One region of the Roseibium sp. Sym1 genome, then DNA from elsewhere that is predicted to be linked to it. Evidence: predicted binding sites of a transcription regulator. Region 1 holds the regulator's gene; the other holds the start of a gene.
What was found. Region 1 encodes PhoB, which activates phosphate uptake and scavenging genes when phosphate is short. Its sites were predicted from a motif close to TGTCATNNANCTGTCAT; they were not measured.
Positions count from the first base shown of each region.

Region 1 (7,826 bases):
TCGTAGCGGGCTACGCCGATCAGGCGTCGAAATCGTACCTGCTGCTGCAGAACTCACAGGTGACGACGATCTTGCCGTCAACCGTCATGTGTTCGATCTCCTCCGCGCTGAAGCCGGCGAGCACGCCCTGGATCTTCTCGCGCGAGCAGCTGCACTTGTCCGCCAGGGGCTGGGGTTCGAACAGCCGAACGCCACGTTCGTGAAACAGCCGGAACAGCAACATCTCCACGCTGACTTCCGGATCCGTCAGTTCGATATCCTTGACCGTATCGACCAGCGCCTTGGCTTCCACCCAGGCATCGTCCTCGTCGATCTCGTGCGGGGTGGTGCCTTCCGGCGCATCACCCGGGTCGATATCGGCCTGTTTCATCCGCTCGGGCGCTTCGGGCAGGAACTGGATCAGGATCCCGCCGGCGGTCCATGTCCTGGCGTGGCCCTCGCCTTCCCTGCGGACGAACAGTTCACCGACGCCCAGACGCACCTCCGTCGGGATCTGCTCGGAGCGTTCGAAATAGCGCCGGGCGACTTCTTCCAGCGACACCCCGTCCAGCTCCACCAGGCCCTGGTAGCGCTGCATGTGCCGGCCCTGGTCGATGGTCATGGCCAGATGTCCACGTCCGAGCAGGGTTTCCTGGGTCGCCTTGCCGCCGGCCATGAGCTCTTCCACCACTTCCCTGTCGAAGGTGGCGCAGGCGCGGATGGCGTCAGGCGTCGCGAAATCCACGACCAGCATGGAGACCGGGCCGTCGGTTTGGGTCTGCAGCGTGAACCGGCCATCGAATTTCAGCGACGTGCCGAGCAGGCTGGTCAGGACGATGGCTTCGGCCAGCAGGCGGGACACCGGTTCCGGGTAATCGTGCCGCGCCAGGATGGTTTCCAGCACCGGACCGAGCGCGACCGCTCGGCCGCGCACGTCGAGGGCTTCCACGGCAAAGGGCCGGACTGCATCCAGCCCGGCAGGCGTGATGCCCAGATCATCAAGATTGAGTGCCACGATGGCTCTGCCTCAAGCTGCGCCGAAACACCAGGCCAGGATGCCCTTCTGGGCATGGAGCCGGTTTTCGGCCTCGTCAAACACAACGGAATTGGGACCGTCCATCACCTCCGAGGTGACTTCCTCACCCCGGTGGGCCGGCAGGCAATGCATGAACAGGGCATCGCCATTCGCCTCCGCCATCAGCCGTTCGTTGACCTGATAGGCGCTCAGCAGGTTGTGACGCGATTCCGCGTCATCGTCCCCCATCGACACCCAGCAGTCGGTGATCACGCAGTCGGTTCCCTTGACGGCCTCATATGGGTCCGACGTCACCACAATGGAACCACCCTTGGCCCTGGCGGTGTCGATCAGCTCCTGTGGCGGTGCGAGTTCCGCCGGAGTTGCAACGCGCAATTCGAAATCGAAACGCGGTGCCGCGTGGATCCACGATGCCAGCACGTTGTTGCTGTCGCCGGTCCAGGCGACGCTCTTGCCGGCGATCGAGCCGCGATGTTCCTCGAAGGTGAGCAGGTCGGCCATGATCTGGCACGGATGCGACTGTTTCGTCAGACCGTTGATCACCGGAACCGTCGCCGCTTCGGCCAGTTCCCTGAGCTCGTTATGGTCCAGGATCCGGATCATGATGGCGTCGACGAAGCGCGACAGGACACGCGCCGTGTCGGCAATGGTCTCGCCCCGGCCGAGCTGCATTTCCGCTCCGGTCAGCATCAGGGTCTCGCCGCCAAGCTCGCGCATGCCGACGTCAAAAGAAATGCGGGTCCGTGTCGACGGCTGTTCGAAGATCATCGCCAGCACCTTGCCGGCCAGGGGCCCTTCCCCGCGGTGAACGCCGTTGCGGCTGGCCTTGATCTTCCGGCTGGTCTCCAGGATGGCGCGCAATTCGTCGCCTTCGAAATCGGTCAGGTCCAGGAAATTCCGGTACGTTCCGTTAGCGGTCATCCTGCCGCTCCTTCCGCCAAGCTCGCTTCCACTGCCAGAGCCGCCTGTTCCAGACGCTCGACGGCCAGTGAAATTTCGTCTTCATTCATGGTCAGCGGTGGCATGATGCGCACCACATTGTCGCCCGCCGGCACCGCAAGAAGGCCGGCTTCGCGCGCCGCGCCGACATAGTCTGCCGCCGGCACCACGCATTTCAGTCCAAGCATCAGCCCGTTTCCGCGCACTTCGCCGAGAACCGCCGGATGGCTGTCGACCAGACCGGCCAGCTTCTGCTTGAAACTGAGCCCCTTGCGCTGGACCTCTTCCAGAAAGCCGTCCGCCAGCACCACGTCCAGAACGGCATTGCCGACCGCCATGGCCAGCGGGTTGCCGCCAAAGGTCGTGCCGTGGGTCCCCGGCGACAGAGCAGCGGCGGTTTCCGCCGTTGCCAGGCAGGCGCCCATCGGAAAGCCGCCGCCGATGCCCTTGGCGATTGCCATCAGGTCCGGCGTGACACCGGTCCACTGATGGGCGAACAGCTTGCCCGTGCGGCCGACCCCGGTCTGGATCTCGTCGAAGATCAGCAGGAGGCCGTTGTCGTCGCACAGCTTGCGCACGGCACGCAGGAATTCGGTGGGAATCTCGCGGATACCGCCCTCGCCCTGGATCGGTTCGATACAGATCGCCGCGGTCTGCGGGCCGATGGCGGCCTTCAGGGCATCGAGATCATTTGCGGGAACCTGGTCGAAACCGGGCGCCTTGGGACCGAAGCCTTCCAGGTATTTCGCCTGGCCACCGGCCGCGATCGTCGCAATCGTGCGGCCGTGGAAGGCGCCTTCGAAGGTGATGATGTGGAACCGCTCGGGCTGGCCGTTGTCATAGTGATAGCGGCGCGCGCACTTGATCGCGGCTTCCATGGCTTCGGCGCCGGAATTCACGAACAGGACCTTCTCGGCAAAGGTCGCCTCGCACAGGCGCTGTGCCAGCCGTTCACCTTCCGGGATCTGGTGCAGGTTGGAGATGTGCCAAAGCTTGGCGGCCTGCTCCTGCAGGGCGCCCACCAGATGCGGATGACTGTGTCCGAGAGAATTGACCGCGATGCCGGAACCGCAGTCGAGGAATCGTCGACCGTCAGCCGTTACCAGCCAGACGCCTTCCCCGTGATCGAACGTCAGGTTCGATCTTGCGTAGTTTCCGAATAGTGCCGACGCGGACATAACCTCGTGTGTCTCCTCAACAACGCCCAAACGACCCGACGTCACCCTGACGCGGGCCGACACCTCGTCTCGGTGTCATTGGGCCAAAACGCAACGTGCCGCCTCTTCGGGCGGCACGCAGCGGTTTTCTTATACACCGCCCCCACCATGGACTGTCAATGGAAATGGCGCACAAGATATATGTGTGGGTCCCCGGAGCGGATTTCGTAAAATTCTCAAGGACCTCGGCGAGGGTCTGTCGAGACTTAGGATTTGGTCGTGGTTTGGGTGAAAAGCGCTCAGTTCAAGAAGCGGAAGCAAAGTAAGGGCTATCCCTTTCAAGCTTTCGCGACGCGGAAATGAGCGCTTTTCACCAAATCCCTCCGGGACGCGGCGAATTTCGGCCCCGAGGGCGTCGGAAATTCCTTGTGGTGGGAGACACCACTGCGGACTTTCCTCCTGCTCGGAGACCGAAATTCGACACGCGCCACGACCGAAAACTAAATCTCGACAGACCCTTATTTGGGGAAAAGTCCTTTCATCCCCAACTGGTTTGAGCCGGGCGGTTGCCTGACAAATTAACGTTATTGTAACCTCTGGGTCATCAAACACGAGATCTCGTGAGGCAAATCACCAAGAGGCACTAGATATGCCATCATTAGGCATGCGGACGCGTGCTTAACACGGGGTTAATGGCTGCAACGCAGTCAAAATAAAGGGTGCGGCAATGAGTTGGACGAACGAACGGGTTGAGCTTCTCAAAAAGCTTTGGGGCGATGGCTTGAGTGCAAGCCAGATCGCAGGTGAGCTGGGCGGTGTGACCCGCAATGCCGTGATCGGCAAGGTGCATCGCCTGGGTCTGTCCGGCCGCGCCAAGTCTTCTTCCTCCAGTGCGAAACCCCGCCGTGCACGCACTGCCACACCCGGCAGCGCCGCCCCGAAGAAACCGTCTCATCAGCCGCAGACTGTCGGTGCAACCGCGCTGAAGGCCGATATCGACCCGGTGCCAGTCGTGCAAGCCAAACCCGCAGTGGAGCCGATTGCGGATCTGGTGCCGATCTCGCAACGGGCGTCCATTCTCACGCTCACGGAACGGACCTGCAAATGGCCGATCGGCGATCCTGCAACGGATGACTTCTATTTCTGCGGCCGCCAGTCCGATGCCGGCGTGCCCTATTGCGCCCATCACTGCAAGATCGCCTACCAGCCGGTCGCCGACCGCCGGCGTGACCGCAAGGTGGTCGCCCAGGCCGGTTGACGACCGGGCAAAACAAGGTCCACCCAGGCATTCAAGGCCCGCCTCACGGCGGGCTTTTTTGCCTCCGCGATCCACAGCCTTCAATTGCCGGTCAATTTATCGACCAAAATCGCATTCAGTGCGGAACCTGTCCGGCGCAGCTTGGCAAGTTGCTGAAATTCCGGTGAATTCCAGAATTCACTGGCATGTTCCCGGTCGGGGAACTCGAGGATGAAGGCTGCATCGGGAACCGGGTTGTCACCTTCGAGATGGCCCGGGTTTCCTCCGCGGACAAGGAACTGCCCACCATGAGCGGCAACGAGGTCCGGGACCTTGGCGAAATATTCCGCCATCCAGTCGCGGCTGTGGATCTGCATCTGGCCGATCACGAACGCGGTCATGCCCCCTCCTAACCTGGCGCTGATATCGCAGCCAAGGCTAGTCAATCCGGTGGCGAGAGACAACATTGGCTCATGCCGCGCAGGTCAGCGCCGATGTTTCGCCGTGAACCGCATTCGGCAGGGCGCGCCCAAAAAAGCCCGCCAAAGGGCGGGCTCTTTCCAGGGTCCCTGAAGGTGATCAGGCAGTGGCGGTGAACTGGTCGTTGAAGGCGTAGCCAGCACCGCGCACGGTCCGGATCGGATCCTTGGCCTTGCCCTTGTTGAGAGCCTTGCGCAGGCGCCCGACATGGACATCGACGGTGCGTTCGTCGACATAGACGTCATGGCCCCAGACGCCGTCGAGCAGTTGCTCGCGCGAAAACACACGACCTGGAGACGTCATCAGGAACTCCAGCAGGCGAAATTCCGTCGGCCCCAGATGGACTTCCTTGGCGTTCCTGCGCACCCTGTGGGTTTCGCGATCCAGTTCGATGTCACCGGAGCGCAGCATGGTCGAAACCACTTCCGGGCTCGCCCGGCGCAGGATCGCCCGCACCCGTGCCATCAGTTCCGGCACCGAGAACGGCTTGACGACATAGTCGTCCGCACCGGTGGCCAGGCCGCGGATACGCTCCGCCTCCTCACCGCGCGCGGTCAGCATGATCACCGGCAGGCGTTCGGTATCCTCGCGGGCGCGCAACCGCCTGCAGAGCTCGATACCGGACAGGCCCGGCAGCATCCAGTCGAGAAGAAGCAGGTCCGGCAGGCTTTCCCGCAAGCGGATTTCGGCCTCGTCGCCGCGGACACACGATTCAACCGCGTAGCCTTCCGCTTCCAGGTTGTATCTTAACAGAAGGCTGAGAGGTTCTTCGTCTTCAACGATGAGCACCTTCGGCATGCATTTCGCTCCAAATTCGGCATCCTGCGCGGCCTCCCGGGGCCACGCGCCGGCCGGATCGCTTCCGCGACCGGCGTCAGTGGTTACACGGCACCGGTTTCGTCAACCTTGGCACGCTCTTCCGGCAACCGATCACCCGTCACCATGTAAAAGACGTTTTCGGCGATGTTGGTCGCGTGATCGCCGATGCGTTCGATGTTCTTGGCGCAGAAAAGCAGATGAACGCACTGCGTGATGACCCGGGGGTCTTCCATCATGTAGGTGAGCAATTCGCGGAACAGCGACGTGTAGATCGCATCGATCTCCGCGTCGGCTTCCTGTACGTGACGGGCAGCGTCCGCGTCCTTGCGCGCATAGGCGTCAAGGACCTTCTTGAGCTGTGACAGCGCGAGTTCGGTCATGTGCTCGACACCGATCGCAAGCTTCTTGGACTGCAGATCGCTGTCGATCGCAATCACGCGCTTGGCCACATTCTTGGCCAGGTCGCCGACACGCTCCAGGTCGTTGGCGATCCGGGTCGCGGCGGTGACTTCGCGCAGGTCCTGGCCCATGGGCTGGCGGCGGGCGATGATCTCGATCAGCTTGACCTCGACCTCGTGGTGCAAGGCGTCCAGTCGCGCGTCGTTTGCAATCGTTGCCTTGGCGAGGTCCAGATCCTGCGAAACCAGCGCATGCACGGCATCGGCAAAGGCTTTCTCCGCCAGACCACCCATTTCGGCGATCTTGCCGGCCATCGCCGTCAGTTCCTCGTCATAAGCCGAGACTGTATGTTCAGACATCCCGTGTCCCCTTCAGAAATCGGAAATCGCCTAGCCGAAGCGGCCAGTGATGTAGTCCTGCGTACGCTTGTCTTTCGGATTGGTAAAGATGTCCTCGGTCGGACCTTCCTCAACCAGAATGCCGAGATGGAAGAATGCGGTGCGCTGCGACACGCGGGCCGCCTGCTGCATGGAGTGCGTCACGATGACGATCGTGTAGTTCTCGCGCAGCTCATCGATCAACTCCTCGACCTTTGCCGTCGCAATCGGGTCGAGCGCCGAACAGGGTTCGTCCATCAGGATGACTTCCGGGCTGACGGCGATAGCGCGGGCGATGCACAGGCGCTGTTGCTGACCGCCGGACATGCCGGTGCCCGGTTCATCCAGACGGTTTTTCACCTCTTCCCAAAGACCCGCCTTCTGCAGACTTGAGGCGACGATGTCGTCGAGCTCGGACTTGTTCCTGGCAAGACCGTGAATGCGCGGACCGTAGGCAATGTTGTCGTAGATCGACTTCGGGAACGGGTTCGGCTTCTGGAACACCATGCCGACCTTGGCACGCAACTGCACCGGGTCGACCTTGGGATCGTAGATATCCTCGCCGTCGATCCTGATGGAGCCTTCGACGCGGCAGATGTCGATCGTGTCGTTCATGCGGTTGATGCTCCGCAGGAAGGTCGACTTGCCACAGCCGGACGGGCCGATGAAAGCGGTGACCGAGCGCGGCCGGATTTCGATGTCCACGTCCTTGATGGCGTGGGTATCGCCATAATAGACCTGCACCTTGCTTGCGGAAATCTTGCTGTCGGTCATGCTGTTCGCCCGTTCGGTATTGAGCATCTGGTTCATTGGTTCGTCCCTTACCAGCGGCGTTCAAATCTGCGGCGCAGGATGACCGCAAGTATGTTCATGGTGAGGAGGAACACCAGAAGGACAATGATCCCACCCCAGGCTTTTTCGTAAAAGGCATAATCCGCGCGGGCGGCCCACGTGTAGATCTGTGCCGGCATTGCCGAGTTTGGATCGACGAAACCGGAAACGATGCCGTCCGGATATCCGCGGGCCACGAAACCGACCATGCCGATCAGGAGCAGCGGCGCGGTTTCCCCCAGCGCCTGAGCGAGGCCGATGATCGTGCCGGTCAGGATGCCCGGCATGGCCAGCGGCAGCACATGGTGGAAAATGGCCTGCATCTTGGAAGCACCGACGCCCAGGGCCGCGTCACGAATGCTCGGCGGCACCGCTTTCAGCGAGGCGCGGGTCGAGATGATGATCGTCGGCAGGGTCATCAGCGTCAGCACCAGACCGCCCACGAGCGGCGCCGATTGCGGCAGATGCATGAACTGGATGAACACCGCCAGGCCGAGGATACCGAAGACGATGGACGGGACGGCGGCCAGGTTGGAGATGTTCACCTCGATCAGGTCGGTGAACTTGTTTTG
Region 1 covers NZ_CP114786.1:6,617,228-6,625,053, forward strand. Annotated here, with positions in the region: gene O6760_RS30315 (Hsp33 family molecular chaperone) at 20-994, opposite strand; gene argF (ornithine carbamoyltransferase) at 1,007-1,936, opposite strand; gene O6760_RS30325 (aspartate aminotransferase family protein) at 1,933-3,132, opposite strand; gene O6760_RS30330 (GcrA family cell cycle regulator) at 3,839-4,369, shown strand; gene O6760_RS30335 (DUF1330 domain-containing protein) at 4,450-4,815, opposite strand; gene phoB (phosphate regulon transcriptional regulator PhoB) at 4,928-5,626, opposite strand; gene phoU (phosphate signaling complex protein PhoU) at 5,710-6,405, opposite strand; gene pstB (phosphate ABC transporter ATP-binding protein PstB) at 6,436-7,224, opposite strand; gene pstA (phosphate ABC transporter permease PstA) at 7,245-7,826, opposite strand, start outside.

Region 2 (7,826 bases), 2.2 Mb from region 1:
TTCCGCTATTACCGCTCGGATGCGGCCACCGCGATCGAGGCGGGCGCGGATGTGCGCACGGCCCTGATCACCTTCGGCGTCGATGCCAGCCACGGCTACGAGCGCATCCACATGCATGCGCTGCGGTCCCTGGCCGAGCTGGCCACCGGCTACGTGCTCAGCCCGGTCGAGATCCAGCGCGACGCCCGTGAATTCGCCGACCTCAAGGGCTTCACCCGCCAGCCGACGGCGGACGCGGACCAGACGCTGGCCCCGGAAGTGGACGAGCCGTTGCCCGAGCCGGCTGCGGAGCCGGCCGCCGAATAGGTCTTGTCCGGAAGATACCTGCCGCGAAAATTTCGCGGCAGGTGTGGCCTTCAGCTATTCCAGCAGCTCGGCAATCATGTGCCAATGCCATGAGCCCGGCTTGCGGTGCAGCTTGTCTTCCAGGGAGCGCAGTTCGAAGCCGCCGAAGAGCTCCACCAGCTCGGCCGCGTTGCAATAGAAATGCGGGTGATCCTTGTCGTCGTCGCCGTCACGCACGAACGTGTCCCGCGCCACTTCCGTTCCAAGGCCGAAATTTCCGTTGCGCTTGGACAGCATGGTCCCCTGGTAGGTTCCGCCCGGCTTCAGCACCCGCGCGATCTCGGAAATGGCGCTTTTCACGATCTGCGGATCGCCGTGATAGATCACGTTGAAAGAAAGCACGTAGTCGAAGGAATTGTCCTCGAACGGCAGGTCCGTCATCGGAGCTGGCTGCGCCGTGATGGTCAGGCCTTCGGCCCCGGCGTTTTTTCTCAGCTCCGCCAGACCGGCTTCCGCCATGTCCACGGCATGTGTGTCAAAGCCGGCCCGGGCAAAGGCAAGCGCATGGCGGCCGACGCCGCAGCCGAGATCCAGCGCTCTGACAGGTCCAGTCTGCTGCAGCGAGACGATCAGCGCCGCGACATCATCGGCGGGTTTCACCCAGTCGGCCCGGCCTTCTTCCGTTTGCCAGCGCTTGTCCCAGGCAAAATAGGCGGTGTCGGTCTTTTCAAGGGTCTGCATGTCACTCATCGGGATGATCCCTCCAGAATACGGCTGCGGGCAAAGCTGCCGAGCCGTTCAACAAAAAGAACCAGCACGAAGATCATCAGGATGATGGTCATGGCGAGCTGGTAGTCGAAAAAGTCCATCGCCACCTTCAGCTCGATACCGATCCCGCCGGCCCCGACAAGACCGAGCACAACCGAAGACCGGGTCGCCTTTTCAAGCGCGAACAGGGAGGTGGTGATGAAGGACGGCATGGCGGCCGGAACCACCGCACAGAAGATCGTGTCGAACTTGCCCGCGCCCGCGGCCATCAGCGCCTCGCTCGGCCCCTTTTCGACATCCTCCATGGATTCGGCGAAGAACCGGCCGCAGAAGCCGACCGTGTCGACCGCAATCGCGAGGGTTCCGGCAAACGGCCCGAGCCCGACGGTGATGACGAAAACCAGCGCCCAGACGAGGTCCGGAACGGTGCGGAACAGGGCGATCAGCAGCCGCGATGCGCTGTAGAACACCCGGGAGACGGCCGTCTGCCGCGTCAGGCCTTTCGCTGCCAGAAGAGCCAGCGGCAGACTGATGACGATCCCGATGATGGTGCCGGCCAGCGCCATCTGGAAGGTCTCGATCAGAGCCCTGGTGAGCTGCGGCAGCCGTTCGAGCGAAGGCGGCCAGGTGCGGGACAGGAAATCGGCCATGGCCGGACCGCCGGAGACCAGCGCGGAAAACGACCAGCCTGCGCCCTGGAACGACCAGATGACGAAGGCGGCCAGCGCCACATAGGCCGTGAATTGCAGCGCGCCCGGGCGTTCGAACCGGGTCGGCATCGGGCCATGTCTTGAAAGAAATGCCTCAGCCATAGTGTTTGCCCAGATCTGCTGCCGCGAGGGTTGCGCTTTGCTGGTCCAGAACGATGGCGCCCTGCTTGATGGCCAGCACCCGATCGGAATAGTCGAGCGCCTGCTGCACATTGTGGGAGGTGAACAGCAACGTGATGCCCTCTTCCCGGGTCAACTGGTGAAAGAGATCCATGACCTCCCGACCGGCGACCGGGTCGAGGCTGGCAACCGGTTCGTCCGCCACGATCATCCTGGGGTCCTGCATCAGGGCCCTGGCGATGGCCACACGCTGGGACTGGCCACCGGAAAGCTGATCCGCACGTTTTCTGGCCTGATCCGCGAGACCGACCCGCTCCAGGCAGGCCATGGCGCGCTCGCGCAGATGCGACGGGGCGAGCACCTGCGACCAGCCACGCATGCCACCTGCCCTGCCGAGATTGCCGTGAATGACGTTGGTCAGCGCCGACACACGCGGCACCAGGTTGTGTTTTTGAAAGACAAAGCCGACGTCAGCCCGGATGTGCCGCAGCTGGTGCGTCTTTGCCGACGAGATGTCCTCGTCAAACAGTGTCAGGGATCCGGCTTCAGGCTCGACCAGCCGGAGCGCGCAGCGCAGCGCGGTCGACTTGCCCGCGCCGTTGGAACCGATCAGGGCGACCGCCTCGCGCCGATGCACAGCGAAGGAAACGCCTCGCAACACGGCACGGTCCTTGCCGAAGGACTTTCGAAGACCTTCCACACGAAGCTCGCACGGAGCCGCTTCGGTATGCGGTTCGTCATGAACCGCCGGCGCGGAAACGCCGACGGTCTGAAGCAGGACTTGCGGCATCATTCGCCGATGAAGTTGTCGTATTGCGGGAAACCGGCGGTGGTGTACATGGAGCGGACCAGGTCGTAGGCACCATCCTCGATGGCCACCAGGTCCATGCCGGAATACTTGTCGTTTTCCTCATGCTGCAGGATCGCCGTGATGATCGCGTCCTTGTTTTCCAGGATGGCATCGCGCACACCCTTGGCGGCGTCCGGGTCGACATGGGCGGCAACCATCAGCATGTCGTTCGGCAGATCGCCGGAACGGGCAATCACGCGGAAGAAGCCGTTCGGCACGCTGTCGTCCTTGTTGCGCACGTTCAGCCAGGAATTGTGATTGGTGCCGATCGCAGCGACATCGCCCTTCTTGAGCGCCTCGTGGGCAATGTTGCGCGAGGTGTGCAGTTTGTCGATGTCCTTGACCGGATCGACGCCATAGTCAGACATCAGCTGCATCGGGCACAGCATGTTGGAGGTGGAGCCGATGTCACCGAAGGCGACCTTCTTGCCCTTCAGATCCGCCGGGCGGATGATGCCGCTGTCGGCGCGCACGACGATGGCGCAGAAATAGTCCGGGCGGCCGAGACCGATCAGCGGCGTCGCTTCGGTCAACGTGTTGATGACGATGTACTCGGCCGGACCGGTAACGACAAAATCAACCCGCTTGGCGCGCAGGGCCTCGGCGGCTGCGGTGCGGCTCGTCACCGGGAAGAACTCGAACGTGTGGTCGGTGGCATCTTCAAGAGCCTGCTTGAACGGACCCCATTCGACCTGAAGCCGCTCCAGGCCTTCAACATCCGTGACAGCCATCTTGAAGGTGTCGGCGAAGGAAGACGTGAAGGAAACGGCGAGAGCGGCGGCCGCGACCGCGGCGGTTTTCAAAAAGCGCATATCGGAAACTCCTTTGGATGCCGGGGCAGTACCGGCAAGGCGACAGGAGCGTAACGACAAGCGCGCCGCCGAAAATGAACCTTTTATGTAAAAACAACGACATTTACACCGGGAAACAATCATCCAACCAGTCACGCCGGACAAGTTGGCATCAAATTCGATATAATCTGCTTGATGATATTTCTTAATTGGCAAAATACTTTAGGGAAGCTGTCGCAAAACTTCATAAAAGTATAATCGTATAGACATCTGCATTCCGTGGTTTTTTGCTAGGTCGCTCCCCGTTTCTCGGAGGGGCGCATGCTGGTTATTGAGCAATTATCCAAGACATTCGGTGATCTGACGGCGGTGGACGGCGTTTCCCTTGCCATCCCCAAGGGACAGATGGTCGGTGTCATCGGCCGGTCGGGTGCGGGCAAGTCGACCCTGCTGCGCATGATCAACCGGCTCGCCGACCCGACCCGGGGCACGATCACCAATGAAGGGCAGCCGGTGACGTCCCTCAGGGGCCGCGACCTGCGCCTGTGGCGCGCCAATTGCGCGATGATCTTTCAGCAGTTCAATCTGGTGGAACGCATGGACGTCCTGACCAATGTCATGGTCGGACGGATCGCCCATACCGGTTTTCTGCGTTCCATGGCCCGCTCCTTCACGGATGAAGACCGGGCCCGTGCCATCGAGGCTCTGGACCGGCTCGATCTCGTGCCCCAGGCGCTTCAACGCGCCGGGACGCTCTCTGGCGGTCAACAGCAGCGCGTCGCGATTGCCAAGGCCCTTGTCCAGAACCCGCGCATCATGCTGGCGGACGAGCCGATCGCCTCGCTCGACCCTGCGAACGCCACCCGGGTGATGGAAGCCCTGCGCGAGATCAACCGTACCGACGGCCTGACCGTCCTGGTCAACCTGCACACGCTCGACACGGCTCGCGCCTATTGCGACCGCATCGTCGCCATGCGTGCCGGACAGGTCCGCTTCGACGGCACGCCGGAGGCGCTGACCACGGACAGGGTACGCGCGATCTATGGCACGGACGATTTCGAAGGCGATATCGACGAAGCCGTCACCTCGACATCCCTCGCCTCACAAGCGTCTCCGCAACCGTTCAAGGCGGTCGGAACCTGAGCGCGCGGCAGCGGTCCGCCGCCAGCCACGCCAACCCCGCGGACACACCCGCATCTTCCGCCGGCGCAGCCGGCACCAAAGGAGCACTACGATGAAGGCCATTCTCGCAGCAGCCGTTTCCGCAGCCGTCCTGGCGGCGTCCCCTGCCCTCGCGGACAGCTGGAAGGATCAGTACAAGACCGTCAAGTTCGGCATCCTGTCCGGTGAAAACGAAAAGGACCGGATCGCGCGCTACACGCCGTTCGAAAAATACCTGGAGAACGAACTCGGCGTCGAAGTCGAGATCTTCACCGCCGGGTCCTATGACGGCGTGATCCAGGCGATTGCCGCCGACCAGATCGAGTTCGCCTTCTTCGGCTCCTCGTCCTACGCCGCCGCCTACACCGAAACCAACGGCGGTGTCGTGCCGCTGGTCTCCCGCCTGCAGAAGGACGGTTCCACCGGCTATTTCTCCGTCGTCGCCGTACGCTGCGACAGCGGCTACAAGACGCTGGAAGACCTGAAGGGCAAGACCCTGGCCTTCGCCGACCCGGACAGCACCTCCGGCTACGCGGTGCCCTATTTCAACCTGAGCAAACAGGGCTACGAGCCGAAAACCTATTTCGGCGCGATCCCGTTCTCCGGCGCGCACGAGACCGGTGTGCTCGGCGTCTACAACAAGCAGTATGACGCAGCGGCCACCTACATCACCAATGAGGAAGACGGCATCCCGCAGCGCATGGTCACCAAGGGCATGATCGACGAAGGCTCGATCTGCACCATCTGGAAGTCCCCGGAAATCACCTCCGGTCCGCTGGCCGCCCGCACCAACCTGCCGGACGGCCTGATCAAGGACATGCGCAAGGCCATCATGGACATCCCCGAAAACGACACCCTGGCCTTCATCGAGATGACCGGCGGCGCAGACAGCACCCAGGACGGCTGGATCGAGGTCGACCATGACCGGTACCAGTGGATCGTCGACATGCGCGACTGGCTGAAGAAACAGCGCCGCGGCGGCTGATTGTTCCACTCATTGAAGGGAGGCGCGCACGGCGGCTCCCTTTTTCCTCAACGGAATTTCCCAGTCATGACGACACTCTCGCCAACCATCGGCCGGTTCGAGGTCGACTACGCCGCGGCGCGCAGGCACGCGCTGCGCGTGAACACGGTTTCGGCCGTCCTCTTTGCCACCTGCTTCTTTGCGGCCGCCTGGGTCGGCGGTTTCTTCGACATGACCGACGTGACGCTGGCCAACGGCGACCGGGTGTCGATGTGGAAGATCTGGGCCGGACTGCCACGGCTTGGAGAATATCTTTACAAGACCCTGCCCGTTTTGCACCGGGACACGCTCGGCGCTGACATCGCCGACTGGTTCTGGCGCTGGAAGGTCTGGCTGAAGCTTCTGGTCGAGACCATCCTGATCGCCTATATGGCAACGCTTCTGGGCATTGTCGGCGCGTTCCTGCTGAGTTTTCCGGCCTCGCGCAACCTGTCGCCGAACCGGTTCGTCCTGAACATCACGCGGCGCACCCTGGAAATCCTGCGCACCGTGCCCGATCTTGTCTGGGCGCTGATCTTCGTCTTCTGTTTCGGCGTCGGTCCGCTCGCCGGTGTGCTCGCCATCGGACTGCATGCCACCGGGGCACTCGGCAAGCTCTATTCCGAAGCCAATGAAAACGCCGACATGCGCCCGCTGGAAGGCATCAAGGCCTCCGGCGGCTCCTGGTTCGACCAGATCCGCTACGGCATCGTCCCGCAGGTGATCCCGAACATCATCAGCTACACGCTGCTGCGTTTCGAGATCAACGTGCGCTCCTCTTCCATCATCGGCTTTGTCGGCGCCGGCGGCCTCGGCCAGGAGATCCGTGTGGCCATGTCCCTGCAGGAATACACCGACCTGTCCGCACTGTTCCTGATCATCTTCGTGACGGTGATCGTCATCGACATGCTGAGCGAAAAGGTCCGCCACCGCATCATCGGCCTGACCGGAAAGGGCGTTTGACCATGACCGACCTGACACCTGACCTGGAGCGGGCAAGATCCCTCGTCCCCGGAGCCTTCGTGACGCCGCGCAGGACCGTTGTCCTCCGCCTGGCCGGCTGGGCGGCCTTCCTCGGCCTGACCGTCTGGTGCCTGTGGGCCTTCGGCTTCTCGCCCGCGCGCCTGCTGGAAGGCGCGATGCGCTTCGGCAACGTGCTGTCCTTCATGTTCCCGCCGCATGTCTGGACCACCTGGGCGGAGTGGCGCGAGATCCTGAAGGGGCTCGGCGAGACCGTTGCCATGTCCTTCATGGGCACCCTGCTCGGCGCCGTCATCGCCTTCCCGCTCGCCTTTCTCGGCGCCAGGAACATCATGCCGTCCAGTTGGTTCCGTCTCGGTGTCCGGCGCGGCTTCGATGCGCTGCGCGCGATCGAGCAACTGATCCTCGCCCTGGTCTTCATCCGCGCCTTCGGCCTCGGCCCGCTCGCGGGCATCCTTGCCATCGCCGTCTCGGAGATCGGCACCTTTTCCAAGCTGTTTTCCGAAGCCATCGAGAACACCTCGACCAAGCCCGTCGACGGCGTAAAGGCCTCCGGCGGCGGCAACCTGCAAACCGTGCGCTTCGCCATCCTGCCCCAGGCCCTGCCGGTGATCCTGTCGATCATTCTCTACAATTTCGAGAGCAACACGCGCTCCGGCACCATCCTCGGGATCGTCGGCGCCGGCGGCATCGGCTTCCTCCTCGCCGACCGCATCAACGCCTACCGCTGGCCGGAAGCCTGGACGATCATCTTCCTGATCATCTTCATGGTCTACCTGATCGACGGCCTGTCCGGGTACTTGCGCAAAAGGATCATCGGGGAGTGAGAATTGCGGATGGGGATCATCCGTAAACTTGATGTTGGAGACACCTGCATGTACCGCCAGTGAACGGCATGGATCCCATGGTCAAGCCCACTGCTGTCCGGTTAAGCAGGAACCTCTGACCACAATCAGGCTATGCCGCTTGTTCCAGTCTCCCCCCTGGAGGGGGAGATGTCTCCGATAGGAGACAGAGGGGGGCTCAACCTCTCGGCAAACAAGGCCTTTTTCGAATTCGCGGAACCGCTGCGCCCCCCCTCTGTCCGGTTCCCGGACATCTCCCCCTCCAGGGGGGAGAGGGGCGCAAGCGGTAAGGCGCTACGTGTCCCGGATCGG
Region 2 covers NZ_CP114786.1:4,399,299-4,407,124, reverse strand. Annotated here, with positions in the region: gene O6760_RS20065 (osmoprotectant NAGGN system M42 family peptidase) at 1-306, shown strand, start outside; gene O6760_RS20060 (class I SAM-dependent methyltransferase) at 361-1,035, opposite strand; gene phnE (phosphonate ABC transporter, permease protein PhnE) at 1,032-1,832, opposite strand; gene phnC (phosphonate ABC transporter ATP-binding protein) at 1,858-2,676, opposite strand; gene O6760_RS20045 (PhnD/SsuA/transferrin family substrate-binding protein) at 2,673-3,545, opposite strand; gene phnC (phosphonate ABC transporter ATP-binding protein) at 3,846-4,667, shown strand; gene phnD (phosphonate ABC transporter substrate-binding protein) at 4,759-5,670, shown strand; gene phnE (phosphonate ABC transporter, permease protein PhnE) at 5,737-6,651, shown strand; gene phnE (phosphonate ABC transporter, permease protein PhnE) at 6,654-7,496, shown strand.
Region 2: phnC (phosphonate ABC transporter ATP-binding protein) is a predicted target of PhoB. The motif match lies at 3,767-3,783, and genes of this name have one in related genera.